4 regions of the Halobacillus seohaensis genome follow, and region 2 is predicted to be linked to each of the others. Evidence: riboswitches for the same ligand, from Rfam matches in the RefSeq annotation. Region 2 holds a riboswitch; each other region holds the start of a gene.
What was found. Region 2 has a riboswitch for cobalamin ahead of ACFQIC_RS17685 (ribonucleoside-diphosphate reductase subunit alpha). Riboswitches for the same ligand answer to the same signal wherever they lie in the genome.

Region 1 (8,116 bases), on a different contig from region 2:
AAGAACCACTTAAAGACATTTGTAGGGTTTTACTGTCAATAAACATCGTACATGCAGCCATTGTTGTTGTCCATTCATTTAATCTTCTATCTACTCAAAAAAGCTTTATTTCACTTCTTTCCTTTACGGAGATATCTTCCCATAAGATTTTTCTCTTTTACTTCATGCTTTTCATTTTATCAAATCACTGCAGATTATTCTATAATGACTAAAGAGCCTTGTACAAATACAAGACTCTTCAAATCATTCATTCTATAGGGTTGACACTTTCGGGCACAGGCACAGGTTCTGAGAAATTAAGATCCTCTAGCCCATTTACATTTTCGAATTGTATAGATTCATAACCAAACTGTTTAGCAGATGCAAGGATAGCTTCTAATGAACTAGTTAGCTTTCGGTCCTTTATTGATCCATTCACACTCATTTGTAATACTACTATTTCCGATTCGATTTCTTTTACTTCAATATCCATTTCTTGTGGAATGGCAGGCTGTACACTTTCAGATTCCTCGAAATTCTTCATCTCCTCTAAAGCTTCTTCAAATGAAAGCTTCTCACCTAAATCAATAGGAACTAGGTATTCGCGATCATTAGACATATATAGCTGGTATACATATCTATTTTCTTCTATTGGATCAATTGTACTAACTTCCCCATAATTACCAAAAGAGACCGGTTCTCCACCTTCAGTTTCCACCTGAATTTCTTCTACTTGATATGGTTCCACCGACCACCTTAGACTCTCCATAATTGAATTACTCATAGCACTACCCACAATTTCAGTATCATTTGGAAAAATAACTGTAGCTACCTCAGATTCTTCTTCTACTGAAATGGTTACATTCTTCAGGATATCTTGCGAGAGTCCTATGTCCTCTGGAGAAAATCCACTTAGACTTTCTTCCTTTGATTTTCCTTTTAATCCTATGGTTAAAGGAATAGTGTATTGAGCATTTTGATCTGGTACTGCTCGAACAATTCGAGATTCATCTAAATCGGATACAATCAAACGATCCAATAACATAGCATCTTCCACTGGTTCATTTTGCTCAGTTGTCTCGATAGAGTCATCTGACTTATTCGTGTCATCCTCATTTGCTGATTCAGCAGCATTGCTTTCTTCAGTTGTATTATTTTCTTCCACTGCTTGGTCATTAGATTCTATAGCTTCATTATTTATTGTATCTATAGTCATTGGACCAACGATCGCGATTATAACTATAGCCAAAATTGTGGCCAGTCCGGGTATCAACCATTGAGGTCTTTGTTTTTTATTGTTTTTCATTTTTTTGTTAATCATTTTACGATAATCTCCTTTATTTAAAGACTCATTAACACGTGGGAGGTCCGATATCATCTTTTGAATCTCTTTTTCACTTTTTTGATCATTACCCACTTAAATCGACCTCCCTATTTAATATTTTTTTTAACACTTTTAAGCCACGATGCTGAATGGTTTTCACTTTACTTTCTGTAAAATCTAAAATTTCTGCTGTTTCCTGAATGGACATGCTTTGCATAAAACGTAAGATAATAACATTTTTTTGATCGATTGAGCACTGATCTAAGCCTCGATAGACTTGCTGTAGTTGTTCACTTTTCTCAACTAATTCTTCTGGTAAAGGAGCGCTACTAGGCAGCTTTTCACCTTTTTCTTCCCAATTAAAGAACTCAAAGAATCTTTTTCTTTTTCTTCCTTGTTTTCTGAAATAATCGATCGTAACATGCTTCGCTATAGAAAATAACCATGTTTTTTCATTGCTTCTTCCATCAAAAGATTCGTAAGAGCGAATCACCTTAATGTAAATATCCTGTACAAGATCTTCTGCAACCTGACGATCTTTCACCATGTAAAATACGTATTGAAATAAATCTTGATGATATTTATCATAAAAATCATCAAAGAACGGTTTCATATGCTCGGCCTCCCCGTTCATCATAATAGTCGTTTATCTATGTAAAAAGTTACACTTTACTATGATAATCTTTCCTAACCATAAATGAAACCATTCTATAAAAAATTAGAATCCCTTTTTTACTTACCAATCAGCTAACCTATAGACAAAAAAAGCAAGGGAATTGAGGTTATTTGCTTCATATACTAGATTATTTTTGTCCATAATAGGTATTTATTGGTTGGATGCGAATCTTCTACCTCCTACCTTATTGAGAGACTTATACAAGCCGGCGTGGAATTCTTATATACTATTTTCTAAAGATTTGCCTCCTTTATCTAGGTTAGCGTTGTTGATTGGATCGGAATCTTTGCTCGCTTTCCGCGGACGAATCGGCGAATCTCGTAAATCCCCATCCAATCAGAGCCATAAGATAGGGGTATTTTAGGCTGATGAAACCATGGTGGGAGATTCTATACTCTTCACTACCTGGATGAGGTTTTCTCACTAGTTTCCTCGCTAGAAAGTAAGCGATTGTGGCTTTTAGAAAATGGTCTTCATGACTTCTTCCAGGCTAGGAAGCCCATCAAATGGCAGGAAAATACAAAGACCAAACCGCTATGCGATTTGGTCTGCTAACTCATATACTATTTCATATGTTTCTCAACCGAAACAGAACTACTTACGATTTCGACCGAATCTTTTCTTACTTGCATTCCAAAAACCGAAACAAATTACTATACAGAACCCGTTACTAATAAGATAGCTTTTAAGTCATGATATGGGACTTATGATATTTATTAAACAACCTACCTAAAATTGGTGATAATACCAAAATAAATACAGTGTTAGATATTGCATGGTTGACGTCCATAGGGATACCCGCTAGATAATAAGCCCAAAAAGATTGTCCAACGGTATACATAGTCACTGAGATCATTAACCCAAAGAACATCCCACTTAAAAAACCATATACCGATAAGCCCCAAACAGGAATAGATGACCAGTATTTACCTATAACTCCAGCAATCATTCCGATCACCGACCAGGAGACTACCTGCCAGATCGACCAAATTCCCATCCCTAGAATCACGTTTGAGAGAAAGGTTGTTAAGATAGCCATGGTTACAGCAGCTAAAGGACCTAACCAAAAGCCTGTGATGATGATAATGGCTGTCACGGGCTGGATATTTGGCAAATGAGCCATTGCAATCCTTCCGGCAACGGCCAATGCCGCTAGCATTGCAATCAGCGTAATTTTATACGTTTTCATTTATACCATCATTCCCAAGATTGAAAATCGAAATTGATTTCGTCTCCTTCTTCTACTTCATATTCCGTGGCTCCGACTGTTGCATCCTCTCCATTTATCGTATAAAGCCAAGCCTTTTGTTCACCATCTTCAGGAGAAATACCTTCTATACTATTAATAAATCCTTCTTCTTGTTCAACCTCGTAATTATCTTCCATAACTTCCATAAGCATGGTTCCTTCTTCTACGGAATGCTCTTCTGTCGAAATAACTTCTTCTCCTTTATTTTGAGAAATTTCAACCTCGATAGATACTTCCTCTACTTTTTCTTGTTCAGTTTCAGATACACCTTCATTAGCTTCCTCTTGACAGCCTGATAACAGGACAACCGCCAATAAAGTCATTAAAAATCCTTGATAAAGCTTGCTCATATAAAACTTCCTCCCTACTATTTGATTGTTTCAAAGCTTCTAGAAACGTTTTATGTATAAACAATAAAAAGCCTGCTCTTCATAGTGAAGAACAGGCTTAAGACATACCAAATGGAGTTAATCATAATCATTCATAAACCAAACGGATATCTCAAACGCTCAACCCTCGAAGCTTTGAAACGAGTGATGTTTGGCAGGTCTACTGACTTGTGTCTCATCCTACTAAGGAACCTTCCCATAAAGATTATAGTGGTTTCTCCTTTTCGTCTACACTTACAGTTGCGAGGACAGTTCTGGATTAATACCAGATTCCCTATTCAGCCCTATTTGGGCACCAACATCAACATATTAAGTTCAAATTACAGGTTACACGATTCTCAACGATTTAGCAATCTAATTTTCATCTTCTTCCTCTTTGATAGGAATAACCACAGTGAACGTAGTACCTTCATCAACCTTGCTATGAACTCCGATACTTCCGCTATGGGCTTCAACAATGTGCTTAGCAATAGCAAGCCCTAGCCCTGTTCCTTTTTGAGAAGATTCTCTTTTCCTAGATTTATCAGCTTTATAAAAGCGTTCAAAGACGAAAGGTAAATCATCTTCAGGAATACCCTGACCGGAATCCGATACTTGAATAAGCCATTCAGACTGACTACGTTCTATAATCACATCAACTGTTCCATTCTCATCAGTATGACGAATTGCATTATCAATTAAGTTCGTTAACACTTGTTCCATGCGATCAATATCTATGGAAATCATGGGATGTTCATCCTGTAGATCAAGATTCAATTGAACTTGTTTTTCCTCTGCGAGTCCTTTAAATTTCCTAACTATTTTCTTAGCAAACGGACCGACTTGAATTTGTTCTAGATATAAGGAGATATGCCCTGCTTCCATGCGTGCAATATCTAAGAGTTCGTTCACTAATCGTCCAATTCTTAATGACTCATCATGAATAATTTTCGCAAGTTCATTTTTGTCTTCTCTTGACTCGGCTATATCATCTACGATGGCTTCACTATAGCCTTGCAACATTGATATAGGGGTTCTTAGTTCGTGGGAAACATTTGCTATAAAGTCTTTTCGCAATTTATCTAATCGCCGTTCATCAGTCATGTCACGTAAAACTGCGACTGCACCTCTTACATGATCCTGGTCGTATAAAGGAGTCATAATTATAACCCAAGTTCGACCTTGAACAGTGACTTCAGTCATCAGCTCTTGTTCGTTGTCAATCACTTTATTAAAAAGTTCTCTCATAGGAACTGGCAGATTCCTTTGTTGTTCGCTATAGTGTTTTTCTATCCCACTAACTTCGAAAGCCCATGCTTGCAAATATTGATCTGCTGGAGGATTCGAAACTAATACATCCCCTTGACGATTCATAGTTAACACACCGTCAGCCATTGAACGCAATATCCCTGATAATTGTTCTTTCTCATGATTGAGAGCATCTATATGAAACTTTAATTGTCTACCCATCCGATTGAATGCCATGGCCAATTCACCAATTTCATCATGAGTGAGTATAGGAATTTTTGTATTAAATTCTCCCTTTGCTAATTCAAGTGCCCCTTCCCTCATTTTGATCAAAGGGGAAGTTATACGAGTGGATAGAAAGAAAGCAAATATAGTGGTTAATATTATGGCGATGCCTGCTCCTAAGAAAATAATCTTGGTCGTTTGATCTGAAGTTTCCTCTATTGTGTCTAGTGATTGATAGACAAACACAGCACCTTGTTGATCATTAAGGGGTGTACCAACAACCATATAGCCTAATTCTGAATCTTCAATATTAGATACTTTCATTACATCTTTCCGTTCCTCAACAACAGCAGCGAACTCCGAATCATTCATAAACCAGTTATAACTGAAATTTGGTAAGTCATTACCTTCTGATGATGGGGAAGTTAGAATATTACCACTTCTGTCAGTTACCACAACTTGACTTGAGGGATCTTTAATTAGATCAGTCATGGATAAAATAAGTTCTTCCCTTTCATATTCTGAAACTACATCAGAAACTTTAGTTGCCGTCTGCAATAATTCTTTTTCTGCTTCTAAGACATGATAATTTTCAAAAAATTCAAGGAGAAGAACAGTTAAAATAAACAATACAAAACAAACAAGCAATAAAATCGTGAACCATAGTTTTCCAACAACACTACGCCAAAACATTACTCACCACTAACCTCAAACTTATATCCAACTCCCCAGACAGTATTAATCATTCCTGCTGCTTTTGTGGAGACTTTACTTAACTTTTCCCGAAGTCTTTTAACATGTGTATCAACAGTACGTAAGTCACCAAAAAACTCATACTGCCACACTTCTTTTAATAACTGCTCTCTATCGAACACTTTATCTGGTGACTGTGCCATATAATTCAATAACTCATATTCTTTCGGGGTTAACGCAACTTCTTTCCCATCAGCAGTCACCCGGTGAGCATCATTATCTATGGTCATGTGAGGGAAAACCAAAATGTTTCTCGTCGTTGTATCTGTTTCTAAAAATTTAGTTGTGGAAGCCCTTCGCAAAAGCGCTTTCACTCTAAGAACGACTTCTCTTGGACTAAATGGTTTAACAATGTAATCATCTGAGCCAACCTCAAAGCCTTGTACTCGATTGGCTTCCTCGCCTTTCGCTGTCAACATAATCACTGGAGTTGCTTTCTTCTCACGTAGTTCCTTACATACCTCTATTCCATCTTTACCCGGCATCATGATATCTAATAGGATCACATCGTAATCCTCCTGTAATGCCATGTTAAGTGCTTCATAGCCATCCTCTGCTTCATCAATTTCATAGTTTTCTCTTTCTAAGTACATTTTTATCAGTCGCCTTATACGCTCTTCGTCATCGACAACTAAAATCTTAGCTTCGTTGTTATCCATCATTTATACCCACCTCCTATAGTATTAGGTCTGATTATAATAAATGGCAGGTGGGATAAACAAACCCAACCTGCCTATAAATTCTTAAGCGTACGAATGCAAACCTGAAATAATTAGATTTACTGCTAATAAATTAAACATAATAATTCCAAATCCACCTACCGCTAACCAAGCAGATTTCTTCCCCTGCCATCCTCTTGATAAACGCAAGTGTAAATAGGCAGCGTAAAAGAAGAATGTAATTAACGCCCATACCTCTTTAGGATCCCATCCCCAGAAGCGATTCCAAGCTTCCTGAGCCCATATCATAGCAAATATCAGTGCTCCTAAAGTAAATATAGGAAAACCAATGGCTACGGCACGATACCCGACTTCATCAATGATTTCTGGGTTAGCTTTTCTTAATAATGGCTGAAGAGCATTAGCTACTCTCTTTCTGAGCACTAATCGAATGACTCCATATAAAACTAGCCCACCGAGTAACGACCAAATCATAGTATTAAATTTAATCGATGCATCTACTCCCCGCATCCATTCAGGTGCTTGAAAAAGAGGTGACATCGTATTTTCTGATAATAATTCACCATCAAATGGGGCAACAATGGCTGGCATCTCATAAGTAATTTCAGTAACTAGCCCCTCTACTGGTGCTTCAAACGTAGAATTATAGTTAGTGACATTAAAAATTGAGGACACGATAATAAACGCAAGTGTAGTAGCAACCATAAATAGAACAAACTCAAGCCAGAAGGTTTGTTTCGATTTCACTGATTGATCCACTTGACGAATCAAGAAAATTAACCCCGCTACAAAGCTAATTGATAGTATTGCTTGGCCTAGTGCAGCTGTCGTTACATGAATGTATAACCAGTGAGACTGCAACGATGGTACAAGCGGAGAAATTTCTGTAGGAAACATACTTGCAAATGCAATTATTAATAATGCAATCGGTAGTGCGACTAAACCTAATATATTAATTCGATAAATAAAATACATAATGATGAATGCAAAAACAAGCATCATCCCAAAGAAAGTAATAAACTCAAATAAATTACTAACTGGTGCATGTCCTGACGCACCCCATCTTGTAAAGAAATATCCCAACTGTGTCAAAAAACCAATGATCGTTATCGTGATCCCTATTTTTCCAACAAGCTCCGATTTATTTTTTCCTTTATCACTAATAGTACCTGCGAAGAAAAACGTAGCTACTAAATAGATAAAGAAAGCTGCATATAGTAAGTTACTACTTATCGTACTTAATTCTCCCATATCCTTTCCTCCTTACATTCCTAATGAAGGCTAGCTTTTCAATTCTTGTTGATCGATGGGCTTTTCTATTCCTGTTCCATCGATAGCTCTATCAATTTCACGCCTTAGTGCCACCCAATTTTTGTTGGTGTGACCTGCAATCCAAGCACCATTCTCTTGAGGTTTCACCCATATTCTTCTGTGATTCCAGTACATTCCCATACTCACACCAATCATGAAAATGGCTCCTCCTAGTGCTATAAAAGGTAGTGTATAATCCTTTTTAACAGCTAAGCCTGTCACATCTCGAACATCAAAATTCACTAGTCCAACTTTGTACTCATTTTCTCCAGTACCATCAACGTTGGCACCAATACCAGCAAA
Region 2 (8,116 bases):
TGGTAGTTATCTATATATTTTTTAACATAAATCCCCACATTCCTTTTGGTTTACCAAAATCAACATTACAAATTGCACCATAATTAGCATAGTATTTAGCACGTTGACTGATTGTGGACGATTACAATTAAACTAACGAGACCGTATTGTTGAAGACTTGAATTCGAGGTGTTTGTGTGAATGTAGGGGCTGCGGGAAACGGCTCGCTTTCCATGGGGCGGGCGCTGAGCCTCCTCGGACTTCGTCCTGTGGGGTCGGGTCTCAGCTGTCCCGCACATCCCATAGGAGTCTCCCCGTTTCCTAGCCACCCACTCCCATCTATGAATAGCCTACAATTTGAAGAACCCATTACTGAGGTTTCCGTCTGCCTCACAATGGCAAGGAGGGCCGGAAAATTGCGAGACTCCACTTTTAAAAGCGGAGGCGCCTTGGTCAGCGGCATATGGACTGGACTGAGCTGTCGGAGATAAAGGAAACACGAAGAACATCGTGATTCGATGTTGACTTATCGTACCGAAGCGAGGGAAGTCTCACTAGCCGCTAGGTGCTGGAGCTGGATAACGCCCGATAGGATTGATGAACTAGATGTAGCCTTCGTCCTTATAAGGCGTAAGAGCTGGGATGAACATGATCGGTGGGATCCCGCAGGGCGATAGCCCGAGGAAGGCTCAACACATGCCCACGGAAAGCGAGTGATTTCCCGGACCTCCAAACGCTTTCAACCATAACGGAAACAACATCTCTCGAAGCTGAGTCTTCAAGTAAAAGATGCTTTAGTTGAAGAAGAAAATATAAAGAAAAACGCTTAGATATTAAAATGTCCAAGCGTTTTTGTGTGTTATTTGCACTGTTATTTATGGTGCTAAACATAGTGTATTTAGTATGTTATTCCAACAGTTATTTTAGATTTTCTCCACGGTATCGGAACTACTTAGTTTGCAAGGAACATCATGGTTTGGTATTAATTACTTTTGATATGATTCGCTTTTCTATGGAACCTATATCTCCTGATTTATTTCCTTCACTCTTTTTCAAATATAAATACCCACATAAATGTAAGAGACTGTTGTAATTCTTTCGCAAAACCAGCCGCGTCCTGTTCTTCAACCCCACGTTTATATACACCGTGCCCATCTATATGCTTCCAACCAGTTTCAATCGCCATTTGTTCCAGCTCCCAAGGCATCATCGTATTACAAATCACTTTGTCCCCATACACTCGGCGGTAGCTATTTTTCCGAGGCATCGCTGTAGGTCCTAAGATTCCGATACACAGCCTCCCCCCTGGATTTAGCACACGTTTCATTTCTTCTAATCCTTGATAAGGTACTTCCACCCACTCTAAACAGTTGATAGCCATAATCGAATCAAAACTTTCCTTTTCAAATGGGAGGTTCACTAGATCACCTTGTGTGAATTGGAGGTTTTCATTTTCTACCCTTGATTTCGCCCGTTGAATCATATCTACTGAAATATCAAGGCCTGTAACACGATAACCTTCTTTTTCTAATTTAAACGATCCATATCCATCTCCACAGCCAAGATCCGCAATGTGTCCCCCTTCCTTTACATATTTTTTTAAAAAGGGGATAATTGTTTTTCGACTCCCCTCGTCCCACATGGTCTGACTATTGGTATTCCAGAATTCAGCTCGTCCATCCCATTGCTTTTCTGCTTCCTTATGCCATTCAAATGTCATCTTGAACCCTCCTCTTACTCCTTCATTAATCACAAATTAACACGAGTATTCCGAAAAATTTATTACACATCTCTAATTTTCTTTAAGACTGCAAAGTTCTCCACTTTATTATACCAGTTCATTAAAAATAGTTGCACATCATAACAATCTCAGTTATGCTTAAAACACAATATAAGCTAAAATTTTAAAGTGAAAATACCATATATAGTATCCGCGAACAGAAGATGCCATAGGCTTAATAGGGAATCTGGTGTAAAACCAGAACTGCCCCCGCAACTGTAAACACTCGCGAAACGGAAGAACCACTGTGCAAAAATCACGGGAAGGACCGGAGTAGAATTGGGTGTGAGTCAGGAGACCTGTCTTTGTTCGCAGAAGTTTCAACTTCTTCGGGGTTTGAGAAGATGAAGCGATGAAATGAAAGGGGTTCTTTAATAGCCTCTTTCATTTCATCGTTTCACCCGCTCATCAACTCTGAGCGGGTTTTTTTATGGAATTTTTATTAAAATACTTAATAGAGGAGTGAACGTATGGATTCCGTTATGACATCCTATTGGAAAGAATGGTTAGAGGGACAAGCAGAACTCTTTCCATCCCTTCAAATGGAGCGCATGGTAACAAAGGCTAAGAGCGTCCAAGGAGATAAAAATGAACAAGCTAGGGCTTTAATTCTTGAATGCTTAGCTGAGATTAGTGAAACAACACCAAATTGGACCTATCTTGCCAGTCGTATACATTTACAGCAAATGTATGAAAAATCAACAGTTAATCGTGGGAGTTCACAAGCATACCAAGAGTTTCACCAATTAGTTAAAATATTAGTAGAAGAGGATATTTATAATCCAGATATACTTAACCAGTACTCAAAAGCAGAAATGGATGAGCTTGAAAAAGCAATTGTTCCTGATCGAGACGATTTATTCACCTATATTGGTATTAAAACATTAGGGGACCGTTATTTAGCCCGTTCTAAGTCTGGCCTAGTCTACGAGCTCCCGCAAGAACGATTTATGATTATCGCTATGACATTGATGGCCCATGAAGATTCCGTTCGTCGTTTAGAATTTGTTAAAGAGGCCTACTGGGCTTTAAGTCATCTATATATGACGGTGGCTACACCAACCTTAGCCAATGCCGGGAAGCGTTATGGTCAATTAAGCTCGTGTTTTATTGATACTATTGATGATAGTTTACAGTCGATTTATGATAGCAACACGGATATCGCCAACTTAAGTAAGCACGGCGGCGGAATCGGCGTTTACTTAGGGAAAATCCGTAGCAGAGGCAGCGACATTCGCGGATTTAAGGGTGTCTCTTCAGGTGTTCTACCTTGGATGAAGCAAATTAATAATACCGCGGTAAGTGTTGACCAATTAGGACAAAGACAAGGTGCAGTAGCTGTCTACTTAGACATTTGGCACAAAGATATCTTCCCTTTTCTCGATAGCCGCTTAAATAACGGAGATGAGCGCCAGCGTACACATGACTTATTTACAGGAGTATCAATCCCGGACTTATTTATGGAAGCTGTTGAGAAAAGAGAAGATTGGTACTTATTCGATCCCCACGAAGTTCGTAAAGTCATGGGCTTCTCGCTAGAGGATTTTTATGATGAAACACGAGGCAACGGTTCATTCCGAGAACACTATCAGGCTTGCGTTGAGAGTAACCAGTTATCGAAAGAAAAAGTTCCGGCAATCGAAATCATGAAACGAATTATGGTTGGACAACTCGAAACAGGTACGCCCTACATGTTCTATCGAGATGAAGTAAACCGCATGAATCCTAACAGTCACAAAGGATTGATTTATTGCAGTAACCTTTGTACAGAAATTACACAAAATCAAAGCCCTACGGTGCAAGACCAGCAACATATTGAAGACGGAAAAATTATTACTGTCAAGACTCCTGGTGATTTCGTAGTCTGTAACTTATCAAGTATTAACTTAGGACGAGCTGTTCCTCAAGGTGTACTATCAAGATTAATCCCTATTCAAGTTCGTATGCTAGATAACGTCATCGATCAAAATACCATCCCCGTGTTACAGGCACAGCTCACTAATCAGTCTTATCGCGGAATTGGTTTAGGTACGTTTGGCTGGGCACACCTATTAGCCCAAAATAAAATAGTTTGGGAATCCGATGAGGCTGTGGACTATGCAGACAAAGTTTATGAAGAAATATCTTATTATACGATTTCTGCAAGCAATCAGTTAGCTAAGGAAAAAGGAAGTTACCCGTTATTCGAAGGATCTGACTGGGATACGGGGGAATTTTTTGTTAAACGGACGTTTGATCAAGGCGGATCCTTTGACTGGAACGAATTAAAACATGACGTACATTCAAATGGTATGAGGAACGGCTATCTTATGGCCGTAGCACCCAATTCCAGCACCTCTCTAATTGCTGGAAGTACGGCAAGTATCGATCCCATTTTTAAAAAATTCTACTCTGAGGAAAAAAAAGATTTCAAAATTCCTGTCACAGCTCCTGACTTGACACCAGAAACATATTGGTACTATAAATCTGCATATGACATTGATCAGCACTCTAGTATTAAACAAAATGCCGTTCGTCAAAAATATATAGACCAGTCGATTTCTTTTAATCTTTACGTGAAGAATTCTATCAAAGCAAAAGAGCTGCTTGCCTTACACATTGACGCCTGGAAGTCAGGACTGAAAACTACCTACTATACACGTTCCACTTCCAGCCAAGGAGACTTTGAAGAATGTGAAAGCTGCTCATCTTAAGGAGGTGGACAAGATGGATAAAACTATACAGCAACGGAAACTCGTCGACTATCATGCCCCCAATGCCTCAACAGGCATGGTCAATGGCCGCAGCTCAAACGTATTAAATTGGGATGACACCCGTTATTCATGGGCCTATCCTATGTATAAAACAATGCTAGCTAATTTTTGGATTCCAAGTGAAATTAATATGAGCAACGATTTAAAACAATGGCCGGAGCTATCGGAACAAGAGCAAGCTTCTTTTAAAAAGATAATTGGATTGCTCGCCTTTCTAGATTCTATTCAAACCGATTACTCTAGTAAAATCGCTGACTATATAACTGATTCTAGTGTCTCTGCTTTAATGCAAGTGCTCGCTTTTCAGGAAGTCGTACACAATCAGTCATATTCGTATGTCTTATCTACACTAGTGGATCAAAGCGAACAAGAGCGCATTTTCGAATACTGGAAACATGATGAAATTTTAATTGAACGCAATCAATTCATTACCAATGGTTATGAAGATTTCGCCGAACAACCAAATGTTGAAACCTTTTTGAAGTCAGTCGTTTATGATGTTGTATTAGAAGGCTTATTTTTCTACGCAGGATTTGCCTTCTTCTACAACTTAGCGCGAAATCAAAAAATGGTATCAACAAGTACAATGATTAATTACATTAATCGCGACGAACAAATTCATGTGAACTTGTTTGCACACATCTTTAAAGAGACTTTAAATGAGAATCCTGGACTTGACCGTGATTGGTATGAAAATTTCGTAACGGAAACCTTTAAAGAAGCCGTTGAGCTTGAAATTAAGTGGGCTCATCACATTATTGGCAATGAGTTCCCAGGCATTGCCATAAACGATTTAGAAGATTACATTCGTTTTATTGCTAATAAGCGTTGCAAGTTAATGGGAGTCGATAAACCTTATCCTGAATATCAGGAAAACCCATTGAAATGGATCCGCGCTTATCAGGAAGTGGATGAAGGAAAATCGGACTTCTTTGAACAAAAATCAAGGCAGTATACTAAGGTTTCTGAAGATAATGGATTCGACGATTTGTAAAACCCTATAATGCTCCCTTTACACAGGTCATTTTTTTAAAATGACCTGTGTTTTTTTATTTGTGTCAACTTTTCTTACATTATTAAAATTTATCTATTGATTTTTCTGAATATTTGTTTTATAGTAGGACTTAACATAACTTATTGTGTTAAGAAAACTAACACGAAATTCAAAGGAGGAAATTATCCATGAAAAAAGTGGAGGCAATAATACGCCCCGAAGCTTTTCAAACGTTACGGGAAAATCTTGACGTTATGGGTGTCAAGGGATTAACCGTTTCTGAAGTCGCAGGGTGTGGTCAGCAAAAAGGACAAGAGGGTATCTTCCGAGGTAACCGTTACGAAGTGAAACTTTACCCGAAAGTGAAAGTTGAAATGGTTATTGAAGACTCTGAAGTACAAGAAATCGTTGAAACCATTACAAACACTTGTGCTACAGATGAAGTTGGAGATGGGAAGATCTTCGTATCTTCGATTGATGAAGTTTATCGAATTCGCACAGGTGAAAGCGGAAAAGCCGCACTAATATAATACTATTTGGAAGGATGGAAAATATAATGAAAAAAATACTCCCGTTATTATTGTTAGCTTCTCTTAGTTTTCCAGTTGTAGCAAGTGCTGCGGCACCTACTCCTGCATCAGTTCTAGAATCCGTTGATTTAATTTGGGTTATGGTCGCAACCTTCCTAGTGTTTTTCATGCACGCAGGATTCGCAATGGTAGAGGCCGGGTTCACCCGCTCGAAAAACGCTTTGAATATCTTAATGAAAAACTTTATGACGATGTCCATTGCTTCTATTCTATACTTCATCGTTGGATATGGATTCATGTTTGGTTCCTCAGGTGGTGGTTTTATAGGATTAGATGGTTTTCTATTAAGCGGTCATGAAGATCAAATTGGTTTCTTTGTCTTCCAAGCCGTATTCGCAGCCACATGTGCGACAATTATCTCAGGTGCAGTAGCTGAAAGAATCAAGTTCAGTTCATACTTATTGCTAACAATTGCAATGACTGCTTTTATTTATCCCGTTGTAGGACACTGGGTGTGGGGCGGTGGATGGTTGTCACAGATTGGATTTATTGACTTTGCCGGATCTACCGTAGTTCACTTAACAGGTGCTATTGGAGCCATTGTAGCTGTCATGTTCCTTGGACCACGTTTAGGAAAATACAGTGGTGGTAAAGTAAATGTTATTCAAGGCCATAACATTCCTATTGGTGCTTTAGGGGTATTCATCCTTTGGTTTGGTTGGTTTGGCTTTAACGGTGGTAGTACACTAGCTGCTGATACTTCACTTATCCCTACCGTTATCATGACAACATTGTTATCTGCTTCTGCCGGGGTTATTGGTTCGGGTTTTTATTCCTACATGAAATATAAGCGCATTGATGCATCACTAACTTTAAACGGTGCTTTAGCTGGTCTTGTAGGTATTACTGCAGGAACCGGAGACCTTTCAGCCATTGGAGCAATCATTACTGGTCTAATCGCAGGTGTTATTCTTGTAGAGGGTGTTCAACTTCTTGACCGTAAGCTTCACATTGATGATCCAGTAGGTGCTATTGCTGTTCACGGAATTTGCGGTGTTTGGGGTACACTAGCTGTAGGACTTTTCGCAGTAGACGGCGGTCTATTTTATGGCGGCGGCATTGCTCAACTAGGTATTCAAGCCGTTGGGGTACTTGCAGTTATTGCTTGGACAATGGGTACTACAGCTATTGTGATATTCGTTCTAAAATCTGCATTTGGTATCCGTGTATCTCGCGAAGAAGAAATCTCTGGTTTAGACTTTGCTGAACATGGTTCTAGCGCTTATGAGTCTTCTAAGAGTATCTTTAACGAGAACCCTAACCCTACTGTCGATAAAGACTTTGGTGTTGGATTATTGTCCAGACTTGACAGCTTGGACAGAAAAGATAAGAAAAGCAAAGAACGTACAGCTCAATAGTTAATAGTTAACAAACCACCTAAGGACAACATGTCCTTAGGTGGTTTTATTTTCTCTTAGCCATGTTAAACGTTTTGATCATTATTCTCTTAAATTATCAGTTTTTCAGTGGCATCTGTTATGGATTTACTCCCCCCCACCCCATCCCCTCTCTCTTTATTAACGGAACCATTCTTTTTTAGCAACTCTTTAATCAACAATACTGCTCGAATAGAAAACAATCACATCTAACAATAAGTAGTTCCGTTTCGGTGGAGAACTCACGAAATAGCATACGAATTAGCAGACCAAATTGTATATAATTGGCCTCTTATTTTTGCTGATAATTCAAATGTTACGGATAATAACACTTGAATTAATTATCATACAAAATTAATGACAATAGCTGGTGTCAACGTGCTAATTACTATGTTAATTGGTATGCTATTTGCGATTTTGATTTTTATATCTGGGGGATGGGAAACCTCGAGACTCCTGCGGGAAAGGATAGAATGGCCAGACCCCACAGAGCTTTAGGAGGCCACTGAAAAACTGATAGTATAAGAGAATAAAAACAAAATCAATCAATATATAGAAGGAAAAGTCAATGATATCACCGATATTGTACTTTTCTTTGTAGAGGCTTTTTCAGTGGCCTGCAAAGCTCGAGAAGACTCGACGTC
Region 3 (8,116 bases), on a different contig from region 2:
TCTTGTTCGTCCAGAAACAACCCCTGATGATATTCATGGAATCGTTGCTGCACAAGCAACGGTCACTAGCCGTGGGGGAATGACTAGTCATGCAGCTGTAGTTGCAAGAGGAATGGGAAAAGCTTGTATATGTGGCTGTGAATCACTGACTATTGATTTAAAATTAAAGCAGTTCAAAGTAGGGGATACGATCGTATACCAAGGGGACATTATTACGATTGATGGTTCAACGGGTGAAATCATGTTAGGTGAGACTCCGATGATCGAGCCCAAGCTTTCGAATGAGTTTCAATTGTTGCTTACATGGGCAGATGAACAGAGAAAGCTTGGTGTAAGAGCCAATGCGGACAACCCAGAGGATGCCAAAAAATCACTTGAGTTTGGAGCGGGTGGCATCGGGTTATGTCGTACAGAACATATGTTTATGGATGCCCATCGAATCCCCATTGTTCAGGAAATGATACTTGCTGAAACATATGAGGAGCGAGAAGAGGCTCTGACTAAACTATTACCTATGCAACAAGAGGATTTTGAAGGAATCTTTGAAGCGATGCAGGGAAATCCTGTAACGATTCGCTTATTAGACCCCCCACTTCACGAGTTTTTGCCGGATAAGGAAGAACTGCTCGTTGAAGTGACAAAGCTTCAGATGACAGATCCAAATTCTCAGACATTAAAGGATAAGGAGCAACTTTTAAGAAAAGTCCGCCAATTAGATGAATCTAACCCTATGCTTGGGCATCGTGGCTGCCGATTGGGAATGATTTATCCTGAAATTTATGTCATGCAGGCGAAAGCCATCTTTTATGCAATTACAAAAGTAACGGAAAAAGGCATAAACGTAAAACCAGAAATTATGATTCCTTTAGTTGGCCATGTCAATGAGTTAAAGGAAATGCGTCAATTGGTTATCAATGCTGGGGTACAAGTGAAGGAAGAAACCGGACAAGAATACAATTACCTTATTGGTACGATGATTGAAGTTCCACGAGCAGCGATAACAGCTGATCAAATTGCTCAGGAGGCAGACTTTTTCTCCTTTGGAACTAATGATTTAACTCAAACCACTTTCGGATATAGTCGTGATGATGCAGAGGGAAAATTCCTTCAAAACTATATCGAAAACAAAGTTCTACCAGAAAATCCATTTGCTTCTCTTGACCAAGAGGGTGTAGGGAAACTTGTAGAAACTGGTGTGAAACTCGGGAGAGAAACAAAGAAAGATTTGAAAACAGGCATTTGCGGAGAGCATGGAGGAGATAAAGATTCAATCCAATTCTGTCATGATGTAGGGCTGGATTATGTAAGCTGTTCCCCCTACCGCGTCCCGCTTGCACGACTTGCAGCTGCTCAAGCTTGTATTAAAAATGAACAAAAACAAAGTATAAGTGATCCTCTACCTATATAAGATCTCTGGTAAAGTAAATCACACTCATTTTAGCAAGAGTACATAAATTTATGTGCTCTTGCTATTTGATGTGTTCAAACCATCTTTATTTACTGAGATTAGTAAGTATGAGCGGCTCTTAAAAGAACCGATTGAATCAGATATAGCTGCTGTATGATTACGAAAACATATGGTCATGGCGTGCACAGGTCCAGAGTAAAGCTTTTAATTTTAGTAAAGAGTTGTTGAGATTATACGAACCTTTTTATAAGTTAAACTCTCGTATTGACGTTGTTCCGACTGATCGTGATTTGTCCGCATATAAAGTAGTTCTTGTTCCTGTTGCAATTAATGGATGATATTTTGGCGGAAAAGTTAGAGAATTTTGCGCACAATGGGGACAGTTATTTTTTCTTTCCGTGCAGGTGTGAAGGACTCAGATAATAATGTGCGATTAGGTGAAATTCTCCCCGGTCCAGTTCGTTCAATGATCGGTGCACGCGTCGACGAAATAGAGTCTCTTACCAAAGAGCATAAATTGAAAGGAAACGGCGAGTTTGCTAATGTATCAGCAGAAATTTCCGTCTGGAGAGACTTACTCATTGCTGAAGAAGCAGAAGTACTATATCAATATTCAGATCAGTTTTATGATCAGTATGCAGCAGTAACTAGGAATTATTTTGGTAAAGGGACCGTGTTCTATATTGGAGGTGGCTTAAATAAAGAGCCTCTCGAGATCATGGCCAAGTCTATAGTAGAATCGAATAACATCCAATATGTGCAGTCACCTGATCAAGTAGAAGTGTACCAACGAGAAATCGATGATGAAACGTATGAATTTGTCATGAATCACAGTGATGAATTAAAGAGTTACCAAGGGGAAGAGTTAAAAGCCTTTGAAAGTAAAATTATAAAGAAGTAGTCGCAAAACAGCTATTTAACAATCTCACCATTACTATCTAAATAAAAGGAAGCAACAATAGATCGATTAAAGTCCTTATCTTGAGGAGTTTTTCCTTTTAGATCCATCGTAATGTTATAGATGCCCTCCCCTAAGTTGGGGATTTTTCGAAAAGAATTGCTACTAAGAGCCTGCCATTCTAATTTTCGAGAATCTCTCATATCAGCCTTGTAATATTCCAAATAAATGGTACTCATCATTTTCTTGTTATCGAGCGTATTAAAAGAAGCAATCCCAACTTGTAAAGGATCACGTACTTCTAAGTTAATGTACCTATTTATAGCACTATCAAAATGGACGCCCAGTAAATAATGCTCCTGATTAGACAGTGCTTTAATTTTCCAAACGCCTTCAGTAGGATTATGAATGGTTAGCATATGGTGATACGTTCCTTTAAAGATAGTCTCAGAGTCTGCAATTGGAATAAAGGATTTGTTCACGGATCCACCTGGGCTAATGAGAGATATGTTCGGCTTTTCGTGTTCACTCATCCAATTTACCGTAATAGTGTTCACGTCATTTTCTACAAAAAAGGTTTCAGTAGTTTCACCTCGGTAACTTCCTCCGTGAAAATAGGCATGTGCTGAGGGTTTTTGTTTTTCCAAGGATCTATTATTATGGCTGTCACTTTTAAAAGTACTAGATTCGTATAGGTGATCAGCGAACAAGTGGAACGTAGAATGACCTTTAATAATTTCTGAATGATTCCAATCACTAACACGTAACTCTGTAGTGTAGGGCAATCGGGATCTTTCAACTGTGATAGCTCCGTCATTTTCACCATAGCTGCTTAAATAGAGGCCACCCCAGTAAAGGGAAGAGCCAAAGGAGCCCCAGCCGGTCCCACTTAACGTATAAAATGGAATATGATCGACCATCGAACAGCTATCTGTCTTACTGCGAAAATAATCCATATAACCTGTTTGAAGGGATTTTATTGCTTCATTTTTATTACCAATGATGTCAGCAAGCCACCCAGCCCAAGTACTGAAAGCTAAATCTGCCAATTCTGAACCTTGATGGGGAACAGAGAGGTTTATGACTTTTGCAACGTAAGGAATTGCCTCATAGTGAATCATAGCAGATTGAGTATCAATTCCACCCTTACTATGGGCGACTACAATTAACTTTTCATTAAAATGTTGATAGATTTCCTCTAGTTTACTAGCTAGGAGTCTGCCGTTATCCCACATATCGAGAGTTGAGTGCAAATCAATAAATGCTGTTTTAAATCCATTAAAATAGGCTATTTCATACATGTCATTTCCATTCCACCATGTGTGGGAGGAACTATTTATTCCATGGATAAACACGATCGGTCGTTTAGAAGGGGCTACATATGGTGGAACTGTTCCTTTATACCATTGACCTGGGGTGCCAGAAGTTGAATTTTTTCTATATTTATCGGCTTGAAAAGGATAAGTGACAGGCAATGATCCGTTACGATTTGTCATAACAATCTCCTTTATAAATTGAGTGTGTTCAATGTTATGGTAGATAGTTGCCCGAGTTGAGTAATAAAGAGTTATAAAAGCCAGAGGAATGGGGGCGAGGGGGAAACGGCTCGCTTTTTCGTGGTTGGATCCTATGAGATAAACAACCTAGGAGTTTTCGTATATGCCAACAGAAAACGAGTGTTTTTTAAACTAAATTAAAGTAAGGGAATCGTTCTTCCACAATCGGGAGCTTTAACGGAATGAGATGAGCAACTTTCTTAATAAAAAAAATAATCAATATAGATACTATCATTATCTATGATTTAAAACTTTTGTAAAGCGATATTGTGATGAAGAACGATTCCCCCTAGAAAGAGAACGTCAAAGATTGACATCCACACCAGATTAATAGATATTAAGTAGAAGGGAAACATCCCTCCAAACTAAATGAGCTTTATGGTTGCTTCAATATAAAGAAGCTGAAAAGGGAAGTTGGTGTAAATCCACGCGGTCCCGCCACTGTAAGGAGTAGACATCTTTTAATTAACCACTGCTTTATCAAAAAGCGGGAAGGAAAAAGAAGTCGTTGACTCCAAGCCAGGAGACCTGCCATAAGGAAGAACATGATCATCCTACGGGAGATAGGAGTGTGTTACATGATGAGAAATCGCTATGGCTAGCAGAAGGATCTATTTTTCGAATCTCATGCATAATACGCACCTCCAGAAGGTGTATTTTTTATGAAAAAGGAGAAATGATGATGGATCAAATCCTGCCCGTAAGTCATTCAAAAATGGTACAGACGCGTCTAGTATTACCCCCAGACACCAATCATTTAGATACAATATTTGGTGGGAAAGTGTTAGCTTATATTGATGAAATTGCAGCATTATGCGCTATGAAACACAGTAATAGCGTTGTTGTGACAGCTTCTATTGATTCAGTTGATTTTTTAGCTTCTGCCAAGGTAGGAGATGCCTTGCAGTTAGAGGCAAACGTCACTGCCACTGGTCGAAGTTCAATGGAAGTCTATGTGAAAGTATTTGCTGACGATATGTTGCAAGCAAAAAAAGTAATGACGACAGAATCCTTTTTAACGATGGTAGCTGTGGATGAGAATGGTAAGCCGAAAGTTGTTCCAGGGATTTTGCCTGAAACTGAAGAGGAACAAAGATTATTTGAGACGGCTCCAGCACGCAAAGAGCATAGAAGGAGTCGGGCAAGTTTGAGATGAAAAAAAAGCTGTCTCATTTTGTGAGACAGCTTTACCTTGTCTAAGATTATTTCTCAGGCACGTCACAGTTATCATCTGTACAAGAAGCTCCGTTATCTTCAGGAGACAACGATTCAAAAGCTGGAGTAGATTTTTCCTCATCCAAAACCTTTTGTAAACTTTGCACAAAAACTTCTGTCGGTTGAGCCCCGGAAATGGCATATTTGCGATTAACGACAAAGAATGGAACGCCCTGCACACCAATCTCTTGAGCTTCTGCTTCCTCGGTGCGAACTTCCTTTGAATATTCCTCGCTCGCAAGTACTTTACGAATTTCTTCTTTATCTAAACCAATCTCACTTGCTAACTCTACTAGTGTTGTATGATCACCTACATCTTTAGCCTCTGTAAAAACAGCATGGAAGAAACGCTCGGCTACTTCTTTTCCGAACCCTTTAGTTTCAGCGAATTTAGCTAGGCGATGGGCGTCAAATGTATTCGTAGAAATCATTTGATCGAATTGAAAATCAAGTCCAACTTCCTCCGCTTGCTGAGTCATATTTGCAGTCATTTCTTTAGCTTCATCCAAGCTCTTTCCATATTTCGCAGCAAGTTTTTCGTGAATGGTTTGACCCGTATTTTTGATAGCTTGTGGGTCTAATTCAAAGCTTTTATAAACTATATCTATCGGTTGTTCGGCCGATAGTTGCTCTAATGATTGTTCTAATCGACGCTTTCCTATATAACAAAATGGACATACGAAATCGGACCATACTTCTATTCTCACTTTATCACCTCATGAATTATTGTACTCTTATTTTAATAGCATGGGCAGTTGAAAGCTATTATTCTGTTTGAATGCTGTTTGTTATTGCATGGATGAACATTTCAAGACTTAGAACATAACAAATATTTTTAAAAAGATGAGTAAAGGTCGAGCTCTCGTGGTATATAGATATCACTGTATATTAAAGATTCGATTCCAAGCTTGTGCGGCGGTTCCGTTGCTTTTCATCGGAGAATGGGGGATGGGAAACCACTCGCTTTCCGCGGGGAAGACGGCAAGCCTCCTCGAGCTAAATTTAATAGGGACGGTAGAACAGCGCGATTTCGATAGATACATAGGGATAGCGACTCCTTCTCCACCGCTTCTATCCCCACACTAGTATCTCGGAATCGAGTCTTCAACAATCCTGGCCTTATGTGGAAGACTCAATTTCGAGACATTCCGGTAATTTCCGTTACCAAGGATGGCGTTAGAAGGTCCGGGAAATCACTCGCTTTCCGTGGGCATGAGGTGAGCTTCCTCAGGCTACGCCTTGCGGGATCTCACCGATCATGTTCATCCCACAGGAGTCTCGCAATTTCCCGGACCTTCTTGCTTTCGTGAGGAGAACGGAAGCATCAGATGTGGTGATTCAAGTGAAAAAGCACTCCTTATGAGTGATGAGAATTGTGCTGGAAGTTGCTTTATTGCATATCGCATAAAGCCTCGGATTATTCAATAAAAGAATGGGCGGTTCCGTTGCTTCTTACCGGAGAATGGGGGATGCTGGGTGAATATTGCCATTGAAATGATCCACTTCTGCTATTAATAGATCCTGTACTATTGATCTGTACTATAAATTCAGAAACGGTCTTCACAAGGAGAGGTGGTGATGGTAGGCATACATCACCAGGTAAGCCTCCGTTTATGGCTTGAAATTATTGCCGGAGAGATTTTTTTCAAGGTCCCTTAATAGGTAACTTATATAAACAGGATATCACACCCGTGATGGCAATATTCCGTGGTCTGTATCGGGCTTCAATTGGCGTTATAACAGATATCTCATACTTTAACAGGGAAGGGACGGTAGAACAGCACGATTTCGATAGCAACATACGGCAAGGGGCGGTGGGGAAGGGGAAGACTCCTGTGGGATACGCGGGTTAGATGAGACCCCGCAAGGCGCCAGCCTGAGGAGGCTCAGCGCACGCCCACGGAAAGCGACTCCTTCCCCACCGCCCCTTTCTCCACACAATCATATCGGAGTCGAGTCTTCAACAATCCTGTTCTGGTAGTTTAGTAAAGTTATCCATTAATTTTAACAAAATATCCAGAATACCTTCGTAAAACCTGAATTTTAACTATGATATAAGCCACTCGTTTTAACACAAGAATTCAATTGATAAACTTCATAAAGCAAACGGATGTTCTTGTTGTATAGGCTTATATCCTTATTTCACTAAAGTTATTTATGCATAATATGATTCATTCTCGACTATTTTGAATTTTTTGATAGTTATTGACGGAATTTCTATTTATACTTGGGCAGAGGTTAATTATGGAAAAATGAGAAGGAGGAGTTGGATGTACAAAAAGAAATCATTAATTACAAGTATGATTGCTGTATTGGCATTAAGTCCTTTTTTAAGTACTATTCCTACAGCACAAGCAGAAACGGAAGGTGAAGTTGGCGAATTATTTTTCTCTGAATACATAGAGGGAAGTAGTAACAACAAAGCAGTCGAGATTTACAATGGTACAGATTCTGATGTTGATTTGTCGGAATATGAAGTGGAATTGTATTCAAATGGTGCTATTGAAGCCACAGGATCTTTTGAAATGGAAGGAACACTTGCAAGTGGTGACGTATTTGTAGCGGCAAATAGTCAAGCTGATCAGGAATTATTAGCTGTTGTTGATACAACCAATAATTCAGCGATTAATTTTAATGGAAATGACCCACTAGTCTTAAAGAAAAATGGAGAAATCATTGACTCCATTGGACAAGTTGGAAGTGAAGAGGATTTTGGAAGTAATGTAACTCTCGTACGCCAAGGAGACGTAATTTCGGGTGATGCGAATCCTGAAGATGATTTTTCTGTTAGTAATGAATGGGATAGTTATGCATCGAACACCTTTGACTATCTAGGTACCTATGATATGCCGGAAACAGAGCCAGTTGATCTTCAGACGATTGAAGAGGCAAGAGGAGAGGAAGCAGGCTCAACAGTAAAAGTAGAAGGGACAGTAACAGCTTCTATCGATACGGGTGGTCAAACGAATTATTACATTCAAGATGACTCTGCAGGAATTATCGTACGTGTGCCAGGGAAGCAAGCAAGCGTTGGTGATC
Region 4 (8,116 bases), on a different contig from region 2:
TAAAAATCCGACGGTAATCCTAGCAATGGCTCATGGGAAGGAGAAGCATATTGAATGATCCCATCTAAATCAATGACGCGAATTAAATCATTCGTATGATTTGCGATTAAACGATAACGCTCTTCACTTTCTCGAAGACGATCTTCCATACGCTTGATTTCCGTAATGTCCTTATACATAGCGACACCACCAACCAATTCATTTCCTTCCATAATAGGAGAGTAGGAAGCTAACACATCAATTGTTTTCCCTTTTTTTGTGACTCGTTTCGAATGGTGGTTTTGAATCACGTTTCCATTTCGTAACTGAGCGAGAATTTCCGGGAAGTCATTTTCCGTATTGGGGAGAATGCTGATGCTCGAATTATGAGTTAGCTCTTCTTCCTTCCAACCTAATAACTTAGAAAACCCCGGATTGACACTAGTATAATTCGCATGGTGATCAAACATAAATACAGCATCAGCCGCATTGTTAAACATTAAGTCCATTTGTTCCTTTACTTGTTTTAATTGGTTTTCATGTTCGATCCATGCGGTGACATCCCTTGTTACGGAGATAATATGTTCACATTCGCCTTTGCTATTAAAAATTGGGGTGACTTTAGACTCCAAAGAGGAATATCGTTTGTGTAAATCACGGTTGGATGTGGGGAGCTCCATTTGAGATTGATAGGTGATTGTTTCTTTGTTTTGTAATGCTTCTTGGTACTTTTGCGTAATAATTTCTGCTGATTGTGAAGGCATGAGGTCGAATATCTTCTTTCCTCTAAAATCACCGGGGAAATGGAGAGTATCGATCGCATTTTGATTGGCCGTTATATACCGAAATGATCCGTCTTCATCTGCAGATACTAAAAAGATCATATCTGAAATGTTATTAAAAATTAGTTCTGAGTACTGCATGTTTTTCATGTTAGAAATAAATGTTGTTAACATGTTCTCTACTCCTTTAAATTTTGTCGGAAAAAGGGACTAAGACATATTACATGTTAAATTTATAATAATTATACTTTAATATACTTATTTTTTGAATAGAAATTAGTGTTTTTGTGAAGTTTTGTCGAAAAATACGAGATAGATAAATTCATAGGGCACTTACAAGATGATTAAGTTGTTATAAGATGCATGATATCATATTTTCAGACTAGTGGAAGGTAAAGTTGAAAAATGTCGAATTTTATTATTAGTAGTATAATTTTTCTGGGTAATTCATCCTCTAAGGGCGATAACGATTCATAATACGGGAATCAAACCTGAACATTTAATGATTGAAGTAACGGAAACGATTATGATGAACAATATGGACAACACCATAGATGTTTAAAACTTTTAAAAAAATCAGATGTATAAATTGTTATGGATAAGAATTAGGTTATAGGCTTGGTATTAGAATAGTTGCTGAGTGGTTAGAACTTTATTAAAGAAATAATGTTAACCAACTATTGGCGCAGTTTCCTAAAAGGGGAGACTGCGCTTTTGCTTTAAAAAAACATAAAAATAACAGAGACGATCGCAATTTGTCGTTCGTTTATTTTAATTGTGGCAGGGAGATCAAAAGGCTAAATTCCTAAAAAAAGAGTAAAAAAATATAAAATGTATATATTAAAAATGTTTCGATCTAAATCTATATGGAGGTTAAGTAATGAAAAAGAAATTAATCATCTTACTTATGTCTGTCGCTTTCTCAACTAGTTTGTTATCTGCATGTAACGCAGATAACAATGAGATGAATGAACAACCTGAAGATGTTAACTATGATCCAACTCGCTATAAGGATGAAGATAACAGATTAGAGGAAGGGCCACCTACCGACCCTCGTGATGCAAAGTATATGAATGAACCAGACACGTCTTCTAATATGAATGAAAAAGAACTAGATCCGGATGTAGAAAGGCGCGTTGAATAAGAAAGCCGTGATTAGAAAGTGATTTATTATTATATGCTGTGGAATGAGCCTTCTTTAAGAAGGTGTCTATGTGGCACGGTTTCCTGATAAGAGGAAGCCGTGTCACCTTTTTGTTAAGGAATATCTGCTAATTGGTTCATCATACGAATGAGTTTCTTATCATCCCATTAAAGTTTGGAGGGCACAAGAATCCAACAGATTGGCGAATATTACATTTTCACAAATGTAATTTTGATGTAAGATAAACTCACATGTTTACTGACAGGAAAATTTAGATCATCTAAACTTATAGTAATAAATCTTAATAGGGGGCAGAACAAGTGAAGGTAAGTTGGTTTTTACAGTTTTAACCATTTTAGGATTCCTCCTACTTGGCTCGGCGGTCTTATTGCCTTTATTGCGTTAAGAATTTTATTAGGGCTTGGAGAAGGTGTTTTTTATTCGAATGACCGTTCCTACATCGCCTTTCATTCCCCGCCTGAAAAAGTTGGATTGGGCATGGGCATCGTTCTTACGGGAGTTTCAGTTGGACCGACGGCAGGTTTACTCGGAATTCCTTATCTGTTGACAGTTGCCGAATCTTTTATGGGTGAAAGTGCTTGGCGTTTTCCCTTCTTTGTAACAGGTGCGCTCACTTTGGTAATCGGAATTATCCTCTTCGTTTTTCTAAAGCCGAAGACCACTCCGCACGAATCTGTCGACTCACCAGGGATAAAAGCTGATTTTGGAAAAACGCTCCTCTATATGTCGAGCTACTCGGCTGTGTTTTTGCTGATTGTGATGGGGATCTATTTCGTTTCTGTTAAATTGAATTTATCTTCTATTGCAATTGCCTTTATTCTAGTGGCTCTTTGCCCGCTTTTAATTTTTTATTTATACAAAACGAAGAAGTCCGAAATCAAACCCTTGCTAGTCAATAAAAATTTGTTCTTACTCTATTTATTTTTTATCCCAGTTATGTGGCATCTTTGGTTTTATGGGTTCTGGTCTGTCTCGATCGTCCAAGAGTTTGGAGGAGGGGCACTGTTGGCAGCTGCATTGGTTGCATCCTTTAATGGGGTGGCAGGCATCATCGGTTTTCCGCTCGGAGGGAAGATTTCTGATTTAGTGGCACACCGTCCGAATGGCCGAAGGAATGTTCTAGTTGTGTTAACGGCGATTCTGACTGTACTTATCTTTATTTTTGCCGCTTACGTAATGACCGGCCACACCAGTCCAATTATCATGTCGATCATTCTGTTTGTATCAGGATTATTTTTCTTTGCCTTGCAGCCTGTTGCTCATGCATTGGCATCTGATCTAACTCCAGAAAAGAGTAGGGGGTCGATGTTCGGCATGCTAAATTTAATTGCAGAAATTGGAGCCGTTCTTTCACCCGTTGTCTCAGGAGTTATCAGGGATTACACGGGCAATTGGGGAGTTCCTTTATTACTTGACGGTATATTGATGGCAATGGGCTTAGGTCTTGTGTTGGCTGTTTCCGGTAAAGCGGTTCGTCAGACTACTTTGTCCTCTGTGAAAGTGGCCAATTGAAAAAAGGTGAGTTTTTATGAAAAAAGGCTTTTCCCCGTTAAAGTGAATCTGGGAAAAGCCTTTTTAGCTCGTTGTACTATAAAACTATTGAACTTGAATGAAGCTCGCGTGGTTCAGAACACCGATAAGTAAGTCTGTCTTTTACTTCCATGAAAAAGGTGTTTCCTGGTATACATAGTAATTGAGCCAATTAGAGAATACCAGATAAGCGTGTGAGCGCCAACGGTTCAAAGGTTTTTCGTTAGGATCATTGTCTGGGAAATAGTCGATCGGCATCTCTGGTTGTAGGCCGTTGTCCATGTCTCTGTGGTATTCAATGCCTAGCGTCGTTGCATCATATTCCAAGTGGCCGGTCACCATCACATGTTTCTTGTCTTTGGATAAAATGGTGAACGGTCCAGAATCCTTGGAGGTAGACACAAGTATCAAGTCATCATGTGCGAGAATTTCTTCCTCTGAGACATCCGTGAAACGGGAATGGGGTGCTAAGAATTCATCATCACATCCTCTGACAAGCTGCACATCTGAATTGACTAACTGATGCTGGAAAACGCCTGTCCGTTTTTCAGATAACTTAAATTTATCGATGCCATAATGGTAGTAGAGGGCTGCTTGGGCTCCCCAACAAATATGCATCACAGAGGTCACATGAGTTTTCGTCCATTCCATGATTTCCGTGAGTTCTTTCCAATAATAGACTTCTTCAAATTTTAACTGTTCTACAGGTGCTCCCGTAATGATCATTCCATCGTAGCGGTTGTTTTTGATTTGATTGAAGCTTTTATAAAACTGTTGTAAGTGTGATTGACTCACATTTTTGGACGCATAGCTGGCTGTATGTAGTAATTCTACATTTACTTGTAAGGGAGAGTTACTGAGCAGTCGTAGCAGCTGGGTTTCTGTCCGTTCTTTTTCGGGCATTAAATTCAAAACCAATATATTTAAAGGACGGATATCCTGGGTACTCGCTCGTTGCTCGTCCATAATGAAAATATTTTCGTTGGCTAGAATCTCACCTGCAGGTAAGTTCTTCGGAATGTTTATAGGCAATCAAGTTCCTCCTTTACTAAGGTACTATATTTATTATAGATACGTAGCTTTAATGGTGCAACTGGGTAAAGCGTTAATTATTCTGAAAGAAAGGCCTAATTCCATATAAAAGTTCATTTTACCCTTCTGCTGAATGTTTGGAAGGTTGACAATAAATAGTTAAATTGCTAGAGTCTTTCTCATAGAAAAAAGAATTTTATAAAAAACACCAAACTATCGGAGAAACAGAGAAACTGGTGCTATCATACCTGACAATCTGGTTATTCTCCATGATGGAAAATTTAATACATTTATTATTAAAGGTGTTGTCTAGGCGAAAAGGCTTATTCAACTTAAAAGGGAAGTTCGGTTAAAATCCGACACGGTCCCGCCACTGTAAATGTGAACTACCCACAAGAATGTCACTATTTCTTTTTAAAAGAAAGGTTATGGGAAGGCGTGGGTACGTGAAGATCATGAGTCAGGAGACCTGCCTGTTGGTAATACACTAAACCTACGAGGAATAGGGAGGTGTTATGATTGTAATAGTTAAGACTGTGATATCAGTCTGAATTTACATGCTGTCATGACGATCTCTCTTTAGAAAGAGAGATTTTTTTTATTGTCTAGATCACCTTGATAAGTGACAAGTCTATATCGGAAAATAGCATGATCGAATGATACTCAAATTATTGAAAGTAGGATAGTAAAATGAAGCGTTTTTTATTTGAATATGAAGTAATCTCTACAGGAACTAAGAGTGAATTTAGTATAACCGAATTGAATGAAGAACAAGCAAAAGATAAAATTGTGGAGCGAGTGGCTGATATGGAATTCACCGAAGAAGATGATATTAAAATTGGTGAAATGATAAAAATTTTGAATATAGAAGATAATTATTATGAGTGTGAGGGTTGCACATAAAATGCTATAGTTGTTAGCATAACCATTCAGTTAATTTTAATTGGGTAATTGACAATCTTGATTATGATGATAGTATGAATATTGAAAAAATTAAATAGTGAAGTTCTTCCACTAGGGGTACCTTCTTTAGTTGGATTAGCACTAGAAAGTTAGAATTCTATGCTATTCAACTACTGACAAAAGGTTGAGATTAAAGTAAGACTTTAAGACCCTTAGAACCTGATCTGGATCATACCAGCGTAGGGAAGTGGAGTTGCGAAATAAATAGGATTAATATTTAAATTTCCAATGCAACCACTTTTCTTACTATGGTAAGGGAAGTGGTTTTTTGTATGATTTCCTTTAGGAATTGTTGCAAAATCGATGGCTCTACTAATTAATAAAAAACATAGAATGGGAGATGAAGAAGAATGGGAAAAGGCTTAAAACTAACGGATATTTTAGTAACAATCATCATTGCGTTAATATTTGGTATGATCTATAAACTGTGGGGACCGTTGTATGGTGTGGTTTCAACATTCGGACTTCAATTAGAGCAATTAATTTATGGAATGTGGTTTATTGCTGCAATCGTTGCTTATTTAATTATACGAAAACCTGGTGTTGCTTTATTGGCAGAAGTTGCTGCTGCACAAGGTGAATTTATTTTTGGTGGTGAATGGGGCGTAGCTACACTGATATTTGGAATAGGACAAGGTCTTGCGGCTGAACTAATCTTCGCAGCTTTCCGATATAAGAGATTTGATATGTTCGTTGCATCTTTAGCAGGTGTTGCTTCTGCATTTGCTTCAATTGGCATTGACTACTATTACGGGTACATCGGAGACTTGGCACTTTGGAACTTGCTTATCATGTTTGGAGCCAGAATGATTGGAGCTATTCTTATTTCAGGTATCTTCGCTTATCTCATCGTTCAGGCTTTAGAAAAAACAGGAGTAACGAATCTTGTGCGCCCTGCTTCTAAGGAAGATTACAAGGCTTTAGGCTAGTATAGGAGTGGAGAATCATGACAAGTATCGCTAGTATGACAAACATGCGGTTGAAGTTTCCGGGAGTTGAATCCTTGTTATTCAAGGATTTCTCCATTTCTCTGAATAAGGGAGAAAAGGTATTAATACTGGGCCCGTCAGGTTCAGGAAAGTCTACTCTTTTACAAGTCTTGACGGGATTAATTCCTAATACTGTAGATGTACCCATGAAGGCGGAAGAATTGGTCATCCCAGATTCCTGGGGGTTTTTATTTCAGGATCCAGACTCCCAATTTTGCATGCCCTATGTAGACGAAGAAATCGCATTTGTCCTGGAAAACCTTCAAATTCCACGAGAAAAAATGGAAAAGTATATTGAGTATTATTTACAACAAGTTGGATTAGACATTGATGAGATCCATACGAAAATACAAATGTTATCAGGTGGTATGAAGCAACGGTTAGCTATCGCCTCCGTTCTAGCTCTAGAACCAGAGGTATTATTTTTAGATGAGCCAACAGCAATGTTAGATCCAGAAGGGACCAAGCGTGTTTGGGACACTATAAAAGATGTTGGCGAGGATAAAACAGTAGTGATAGTCGAACATAAAATCGAGCAAATTGTAGATTTTATTGACCGTGTCATTCTTCTCGGGGAGAACGGAGAAATAATTGCCGATGGATCGAAACAGGAGGTTTTTGATCAATATAAACAGGTTTTAATAGATCAAGGAATTTGGTATCCAAATGTTTGGGAAGATTACGTTGAAGGTAAACGTAGAGATATTCCAAAAATAGAAATTAACGAAGAAAAGTCATCTATTCACCTGTCACACTTTTCGGGATATAGAGGAAAAGAAAAAACAATCAATGTAAAACAAGCAGATGCTCACCCTGGAGAATGGATAACTGTACTTGGTGAGAATGGAGCAGGAAAAAGCACACTGTTACTTGCTTTGATGAATTTGATTAAAACTAAAGGCACTTATTACGTACTTGAGCAAAGTCATAAGAAGATTAAAAATATCGCTGACTATGTAACCTTTGTTTTTCAAAATCCAGAATTCCAATTTATTACCAACTCAGTATATGAGGAAGTAGCCTTCTCCCTTCAATTAGAAAAATGGGGAGAAGAAGAAATTTCAAAACGAGTAAATGAACTACTCCGTGTTTATCATCTAGAAGATCACCAGCAAAATCATCCCTATCAATTATCAATCGGACAGAAGCGGAGACTCAGTGTTGCTGCTTCTATAGTTAAGGAACAGTCGGTTTTACTTTTGGATGAACCTACCTTTGGACAAGATGCAAAAAATACTTTTGCCATTCTCGAACAACTTGAACAGTTGAGAGCAGAAGGAACAACGATAATTATGGTTACGCATGACTTAAATATAGTTAAACACTTTGCAACAACAGTCTGGAAAATAAACAATGGAGAACTCACAAAGGAATCTTCATCATCTGATTATACTGAACATCAAATACAGCCAGCTTTTAGTTAACAGGGGAGACAACATATGCAAATTGACTTTTCTTACAATGAAACATGGCTTCATAAAATTAATCCTAGCTTGAAACTAATCATCATTGTTCTGTTATTTATTCACCTTTTAACGATACACAATATAAACTTCCTGATTAATTATTTAATAGGAACTCTGATTCTGTATGTGTTCTGTACAGGCCATCCGTGGAAGCGTTTATTAATTATTTCAGCACCATTTATCCTGATATTCCTTACATCATCTACATCA

Region 1: another riboswitch for cobalamin. It lies ahead of ACFQIC_RS01225 (DUF4430 domain-containing protein); the one in region 2 lies ahead of ACFQIC_RS17685 (ribonucleoside-diphosphate reductase subunit alpha).
Region 3: another riboswitch for cobalamin. It lies ahead of ACFQIC_RS09300 (acyl-CoA thioesterase); the one in region 2 lies ahead of ACFQIC_RS17685 (ribonucleoside-diphosphate reductase subunit alpha).
Region 4: another riboswitch for cobalamin. It lies ahead of ACFQIC_RS16970 (hypothetical protein); the one in region 2 lies ahead of ACFQIC_RS17685 (ribonucleoside-diphosphate reductase subunit alpha).

What each region holds. Positions count from the first base shown of each region.
Region 1 is NZ_JBHSZV010000004.1:184,428-192,543, forward strand. It holds gene ACFQIC_RS01210 (hypothetical protein) at 248-1,396, opposite strand; gene ACFQIC_RS01215 (RNA polymerase sigma factor SigX) at 1,389-1,916, opposite strand; gene ACFQIC_RS01220 (ECF transporter S component) at 2,665-3,168, opposite strand; gene ACFQIC_RS01225 (DUF4430 domain-containing protein) at 3,177-3,578, opposite strand; cobalamin riboswitch at 3,753-3,932, opposite strand; gene ACFQIC_RS01230 (ATP-binding protein) at 3,972-5,762, opposite strand; gene ACFQIC_RS01235 (response regulator transcription factor) at 5,762-6,484, opposite strand; gene ccsB (c-type cytochrome biogenesis protein CcsB) at 6,566-7,753, opposite strand; gene resB (cytochrome c biogenesis protein ResB) at 7,784-8,116, opposite strand, start outside.
Region 2 is NZ_JBHSZV010000051.1:5,064-13,179, reverse strand. It holds gene ACFQIC_RS17690 (class I SAM-dependent methyltransferase) at 1,022-1,699, opposite strand; cobalamin riboswitch at 1,904-2,080, shown strand; gene ACFQIC_RS17685 (ribonucleoside-diphosphate reductase subunit alpha) at 2,230-4,452, shown strand; gene ACFQIC_RS17680 (ribonucleotide-diphosphate reductase subunit beta) at 4,466-5,506, shown strand; gene ACFQIC_RS17675 (P-II family nitrogen regulator) at 5,695-6,036, shown strand; gene ACFQIC_RS17670 (ammonium transporter) at 6,063-7,454, shown strand.
Region 3 is NZ_JBHSZV010000022.1:25,602-33,717, forward strand. It holds gene ppdK (pyruvate, phosphate dikinase) at 1-1,408, shown strand, start outside; gene ACFQIC_RS09285 (beta-galactosidase trimerization domain-containing protein) at 1,576-1,746, shown strand; gene ACFQIC_RS09290 (beta-galactosidase trimerization domain-containing protein) at 1,782-2,309, shown strand; gene ACFQIC_RS09295 (esterase/lipase family protein) at 2,321-3,802, opposite strand; cobalamin riboswitch at 4,225-4,412, shown strand; gene ACFQIC_RS09300 (acyl-CoA thioesterase) at 4,545-5,018, shown strand; gene ACFQIC_RS09305 (DsbA family oxidoreductase) at 5,065-5,784, opposite strand; gene ACFQIC_RS09310 (chitobiase/beta-hexosaminidase C-terminal domain-containing protein) at 7,348-8,116, shown strand, end outside.
Region 4 is NZ_JBHSZV010000047.1:147,798-155,913, reverse strand. It holds gene ACFQIC_RS16990 (PAS domain S-box protein) at 1-935, opposite strand, end outside; gene ACFQIC_RS16985 (hypothetical protein) at 1,642-1,905, shown strand; gene ACFQIC_RS16980 (MFS transporter) at 2,266-3,438, shown strand; gene metA (homoserine O-acetyltransferase MetA) at 3,580-4,488, opposite strand; cobalamin riboswitch at 4,772-4,980, shown strand; gene ACFQIC_RS16970 (hypothetical protein) at 5,179-5,391, shown strand; TPP riboswitch at 5,495-5,654, shown strand; gene ACFQIC_RS16965 (ECF transporter S component) at 5,802-6,380, shown strand; gene ACFQIC_RS16960 (ABC transporter ATP-binding protein) at 6,398-7,864, shown strand; gene ACFQIC_RS16955 (energy-coupling factor transporter transmembrane component T family protein) at 7,880-8,116, shown strand, end outside.